Linked DNA regions of Methylovirgula sp. 4M-Z18. The protein of the gene in region 1 interacts with the protein of each later gene in a pairwise test. Links are inferred from orthologs where the notes say so. Each region holds a gene or a part of one and is shown on either strand. Other genes may lie near its edges.

Region 1 (2,965 bases):
GACCGAGGATTTCAAGGCTTACGCCCATCAGGTGGTGGCGAATGCCAAGATCCTGGCCGAGACGCTCAAGGCCGGCGGGCTCGATATCGTCTCGGGCGGCACCGACAATCATCTGATGCTGGTCGATATGCGTCCGAAGAAGCTGACCGGCAAGGCGGCGGAAGCGACCCTCGGCCGCGCCCATATCACCTGCAACAAGAACGGCGTGCCGTTCGATCCGGAAAAGCCGACCATCACCTCCGGCATCCGCGTCGGCTCGCCGGCGGCGACGTCGCGTGGGTTCGGCACGGCGGAGTTCAAGGAAGTGGCCGATTTGATCGTCGAAACGCTGGACGGCCTTGCCAAGAACGGCGAGGACAATACAAAGGTTGAGGAAAGCGTGAAGGCACGGGTGCATGCACTGACCAAGCGCTTCCCGATCTATGCCTAATGGAAAACACGGATGCGATGCCCTTATTGCGGCAGCCTTGATACCCAGGTGAAGGATTCGCGGCCGGCGGAAGATTCGGCCTCGATCCGCCGCCGCCGCGTCTGCCCGGACTGCGGCGGCCGGTTCACCACCTTTGAGCGCGTGCAATTGCGCGAGCTCCATGTGATGAAAAAGTCGGGCCGCCGCGTGCCGTTCGACCGCGATAAACTGCAACGCTCCGTGCAGATCGCCTTGCGCAAGCGCCCCGTCGAGCCCGAGCGGATCGAACGGTTGGTCAGCGGCATCGTGCGGCAATTGGAGAGCATGGGCGAGGCCGACGTCACCTCGGACCAAATCGGCGAACTGGTGATGGAGGCGCTCAAGGGGGTCGACCACGTCGCCTATGTGCGCTTTGCCTCGGTCTATCGGGATTTCGGCGACATGCAGGATTTCGGGGCATTCATCGGCGAATTGTCCCGCGAGCCGTCCGAGGGGGCGGTGTGAGTTCGTCTGATCCGGATGTACGGTTCATGGCTGCGGCGCTCAACCTGGGCCGGCGCGGCCTTGGACAGACGTCGCCCAATCCGGCGGTCGGTGCGCTTGTCGTGAAGGACGGCGTGATCGTCGGCCGCGGTTTCACCCAACCGGCGCGCGGCCCCCATGCCGAGGCGGAGGCTATCCGTGACGCGGGCAATGCGGCGCGCGGCGCGACCCTTTATGTCACGCTGGAGCCTTGCAATCACGATCATGGCCACGCGCGCGCGTGCACGCAACTTATCATCGAGGCCGGTCTCGTGCGGGTCGTCTCGGCGATCGAGGATCCTGACAAAAGGGTTGCAGGGTCAGGGCACCAGTGCCTGCGGGACGCGGGACTCGAAGTCGTCGCGGGGGTCTTGGCCGAAGAGGCGCGCCGGGCCAATCTGGGCCACATTTTGCGGGTGACCGAAGGGCGGCCGATGTTGACGCTGAAACTCGCGCAGACCGCCGACCTTTATGCCGCAGGGGCCGATGACGATCCAAGATTGATGATCACCGGCGAAGCGGCGAATGCCTATGTCCATGTCGTCCGCGCGATGCACGACGCCATTCTGGTCGGCATCGGCACCGTTTTAGCCGACGACCCGCAGATGAACGTGCGGCTCGCGGGCATGGACGGCAAGAAGCTCCTGCGCGTCGTCCTCGACACGCATTTGCGCATGCCGCTGGCTGCGCGGTTGATTGCCTCAGTCCATGAGGCGCCGGTTTTGATTGTCGCGGGAGCTGATGCCTCTGTCGAAGCCGAAGCAAGACTCAAGGACGCGGGAGCTGACGTGATGCGCGTGTCGTCCGGCTCGTGCGGCCTCGACTTGTCCGCGGTTCTGAAGGCTTTGGCGCAACGGCGCCTGACACGCGTTTTCAGCGAGGGCGGGCCGCGGGTGGGCGCGGCGCTGATCGAACAGGGATTCGCCGACGAGGTTGGCCTGTTCACCTCGCCCAAAAGGCTTGAGCGCCAGGGGTATCCGGCATTAAGCGCCACCGCGCGCGCGATCCTTGCCGATCCGGCGCGCTACCGAGCCGCGGAACATCACATGATCGGCGCCGACCGGCTCGATCTCTACCATCGGATAGTTTGACATGTTTACTGGACTTGTTTCGGACCTGGGTGAAGTTGTCTCGGTCGAGACTTTGGGGGACTTGAAACGGATTCGTATCGCCTGCCAGTATGAGGCGCATACGATCGCTCTTGGCGCCTCGATCGCCTGTTCCGGCCCCTGTCTGACCGCGGTCGAGATCGGCACGTCAGGCAACCGCACCTTCTTTGATGTCGATGCCGCGGCGGAAACCTTGGCGCGCACCACGGTTGGCGCATGGAGGCCGGGCCGGCGGATCAATCTGGAACGCTCGTTGAAGATCGGCGACGAACTCGGCGGTCATCTTGTCTCCGGCCACGTGGACGGGGTCGCTGAAATCGTCAGCCGCCGCGACTTCGACGGCATGGCGCATTTCGAGATCCGCGCTCCGAAGGAGCTGGCAAAATTCATCGCCGAGAAGGGCTCGGTGGCACTCGATGGCACCTCGCTGACCGTCAACGGCGTCGAGAACGACGTTTTTACGGTGCTCATCATCCCGCATACTTTGGCGGTCACGACATGGGGTGGCTATAAGACCGGCGACAAGCTCAACATCGAAGTCGATCAGATGGCACGCTATGCCGCGCGGCTGATCGAGGCGAAAGAGAGCTGATCGTTCCGCGCGGCGACCGCCGATCTCCCGTCCTGCCGGAACTTGTGCAACTCCTATAACGCTTGCTCTTGCGGCGCTGCCGGGCTAGTCAATCGCCCAACAACCCCTTGATCAGAGCAATATGTGTTATGGCTGAACCGCAACGTGTCCAAACGCCGGTCGAACCCCTTCCGGGCGTCCGCATCCTCATTGTCGAAGCTCGTTTCTATGATGCGCTCGGCGAGGCGCTCCTGACCGGCGCCCGCCAGGCGATCGAGGCGGCGCAAGGAACCGCGGACGTGCTGACCGTACCGGGCGCCCTCGAAATTCCCTCCACCGTCGCCATCGCGCTCG
Region 2 (3,024 bases), 340 kb from region 1 along the record:
ACCATTCCTATATATCGGCTGTTGCCAAAGGGGTTATTCTCGGGTTTGGTCCGATGAGCTATAGGCTCGCGCTCGAGGCGCTGCTTGAAGGCGCAGCTTAAGAGATCACGCCGCGCGGGCTGGGGAATTTGTCGTATTTTAACAAAAACCTGCTGTCACTTTCCCGAGAACGAATACTTCGCGGCAAGACGTCATGACCTATTAAAGAGGCGATATGAAAAAACCGGCCAAGACACCATCCGCACCCAGGGCGGTGAGCGACAAGAGCATCGACGCAAACCTGGTGCGGGAAATTGCGGATCTGCTCACCGACACGGATCTTACCGAGATCGAGGTGGAAAAAGGCGATCTGCGCATTCGCGTCTCCCGCGCGGTGGCAGCCGTTGCGACTGCGGCACCGATGGCCATTCAACATCACGTTGCGCCGGCGCCGCAAGCCGCGCCTGCCCCGGCTCAGCCGGCCGCCCCGCCCGTGCCCGCGGCCGAGAATCCGGGAACGGTCAAATCGCCTATGGTCGGCACCGCATATCGCCGCACCAATCCGCAGGCGAAACCCTTCGTCGAAATCGGTTCGGTGGTGAAAGCCGGCGACAAAATCCTGCTCGTCGAAGCCATGAAGACGTTCAACGAAATTGTCGCGCCGCGTGCCGGCACGATAACCGCCATCATGGTCGAAGACGGACAGCCTGTGGAATATGGCCAGCCGCTGCTCGTCATCGAGTAGCCGCTGCGCAAGCTCGGCCAGGGGATGTCGTTTGACGAGGATTTGGATTCCACATGTTCGATAAGATACTCATCGCAAACCGGGGCGAAATCGCGTTGCGCGTACTGCGCGCAGCCAAGGAACTCGGTATTGCCACAGTCGCCGTTCATTCGACCGCGGATTCCGATGCGATGCACGTGCGGCTGGCCGATGAAAGTGTCTGCATCGGCCCACCGGCCGCCAGGGATTCCTATCTCAATGTCCCGGCGTTGCTGGCTGCGTGCGAAATCACCGGCGCCGACGCGATTCATCCCGGTTACGGTTTCCTGTCGGAAAATGCGCGTTTTGCGGACATTCTTGCCGAGCACAATATCGCCTTCATCGGCCCGAAAGCCGAGCATATCCGGATCATGGGCGACAAGATCGAGGCCAAACGCACGGCCTTGCGCCTCGGCATTCCTTGCGTGCCGGGCTCCGAAGGCGGAGTGACGGAAGATGCCGAAGCGCTGAAAATCGCGGCGGACATCGGCTATCCGGTTCTCGTCAAAGCCGCCGCCGGCGGCGGCGGGCGCGGGATGAAAGTGGCGCGTTCGGCCGAAGATCTCCCCGACGCTTTGGCAACGGCCCGCTCGGAAGCAAAAGCGGCGTTCGGAGACGATGCGGTCTATCTGGAAAAATACCTCGAAAAACCGCGCCATATCGAGATTCAAGTATTGGGCGATGGCCAGGGCGGCGCGGTGCACCTCGGCGAGCGCGACTGCTCCTTGCAGCGCCGGCACCAAAAGGTCTGGGAAGAAAGCCCCTCACCGGCTTTGAACGACCGGCAACGGGCAGAGATCGGCGAAACGGTCGCCAAGGCGATGCGCGAACTCGGCTACGTGGGCGCAGGTACGATCGAGTTCCTTTATGAGGATGGCCGATTCTATTTCATCGAAATGAACACCCGCATTCAGGTCGAACATCCGGTCACCGAAATGATCACCGGGATCGACCTCGTCAACGAGCAGATCAAGATCGCAGCCGGCTCGCCCTTGTCCTTCGCGCAAGAAGACGTGGTGTTCACCGGGCACGCGATTGAATGCCGGATCAACGCCGAACATCCGGCGACCTTCCGCCCCTCACCGGGCAAGATCTCCTATTATCATCCGCCCGGCGGCCTGGGCGTGCGCGTCGATTCGGCAGTCTACCAAGGCTATACGATTCCGCCGCACTATGACTCGCTCGTCGGCAAGCTGATCGTCCATGGCCGTACGCGGACCGAGGCGCTCATGCGTCTGCGCCGGGCGCTCGACGAGTTCATCGTCGACGGCATCGATACGACGATCCCGCTCTTCCGCACCCTTGTGCGCAATGCCGATATTCAGAACGGCCAATACGACATCCACTGGCTGGAAAAATTCCTCGCCGACGGCGGTATGGATTAGACGTCTGACCTTTCGAAGCCGGGCAACGCTTTCCACCGCTCAAAATCCGGCGGCGGACATATTAGAGTTAAAGCGCCAATGTATGCTTGACTTCGCCCTGCGCCCTCCGTAAACGGGGGGCGCTTGAGGCGAACAGCCTTGAGGGCGCGTAGCTCAGCGGGAGAGCACACCCTTCACACGGGTGGGGTCACAGGTTCAATCCCTGTCGCGCCCACCATGCTTTTATCCAAAATCTCAATAATTTCGCGCCACATTTTGATAGCGCGGCATGGCGGCGTTGCGGCCTGCTTAACCGCGGCTCACTGCAACGGCATTGTGTCGCGGCAAGGCGGAATTGTTGCAGCCATGCAACTCCCGCCAAGAAGCAACCGTTCGTTTACGATTCCCGCGATCTCCAATTGCATCGACGGCGTATTGGTAGAACATTGTTCACATGTGGCTTGGCTGAGGCCGCGTGATTCTGCGTTCGTTTTCACCTTCGAGATTACGAGGCACCAATGCGCCGTTACCTTATTTCCATGGCCAGCTCTGTGGCCGGGATTATTCTTTATTCCGCGGCCCCTGCTTGGGCCATCGATTCCGACATGCTCAAAGTCTTCACCACGACGCCCCAACCCGAGGCGAATGTGCAGGAGAATCCTATCCCGCGCGAAACGGTCACCTATGACGGCCCCTACGCGCCGGGAACCATTCTGATTTCGACAAAAGAACGTCGGATGTACCTCGTCCTGCAGGAACACCAGGCGATCAAATATGGCGTCGGCGTCGGTCGTCCGGGGTTCGAGTGGGGCGGCGTGAAGCTCATTTCACGCAAGGCCGAATGGCCCGATTGGACCCCGCCTCCGCAAATGCTGAAGCGCCGGCCCGATCTGCCCCGGCACATGGCCGGCGGCATCG

The links. Proteins that work in one complex are often made in the same cells at the same time.
Region 2: the proteins of ribD (region 1) and accC interact in binary tests that used the Escherichia coli proteins (3 or more experiments, as listed by UniProt). The link is inferred for Methylovirgula sp. 4M-Z18 from one-to-one orthologs.

The regions. Positions count from the first base shown.
Region 1 is NZ_CP149574.1:1,833,988-1,836,952, forward strand. What follows is about bases 73-2,965. They hold ribD (bifunctional diaminohydroxyphosphoribosylaminopyrimidine deaminase/5-amino-6-(5-phosphoribosylamino)uracil reductase RibD), read left to right. Parts: upstream 73-909; coding sequence 910-2,022; downstream 2,023-2,965. Other genes in these bases: glyA (serine hydroxymethyltransferase), read left to right, coding at 73-430; nrdR (transcriptional regulator NrdR), read left to right, coding at 443-913; V9T28_RS08440 (riboflavin synthase), read left to right, coding at 2,024-2,632; ribH (6,7-dimethyl-8-ribityllumazine synthase), read left to right, coding at 2,761-2,965. Also shown: more of glyA, read left to right, coding at 1-72. UniProt on the Escherichia coli protein: Converts 2,5-diamino-6-(ribosylamino)-4(3h)-pyrimidinone 5'-phosphate into 5-amino-6-(ribosylamino)-2,4(1h,3h)-pyrimidinedione 5'-phosphate.
Region 2 is NZ_CP149574.1:2,176,103-2,179,126, forward strand. Bases 1-2,952 are described here. They hold accC (acetyl-CoA carboxylase biotin carboxylase subunit), read left to right. Parts: upstream 1-777; coding sequence 778-2,127; downstream 2,128-2,952. Other genes in these bases: aroQ (type II 3-dehydroquinate dehydratase), read left to right, coding at 1-101; accB (acetyl-CoA carboxylase biotin carboxyl carrier protein), read left to right, coding at 215-724; V9T28_RS10120 (L,D-transpeptidase), read left to right, coding at 2,712-2,952. Outside these bases: more of V9T28_RS10120, read left to right, coding at 2,953-3,024. UniProt on the Escherichia coli protein: This protein is a component of the acetyl coenzyme A carboxylase complex; first, biotin carboxylase catalyzes the carboxylation of the carrier protein and then the transcarboxylase transfers the carboxyl group to form malonyl-CoA.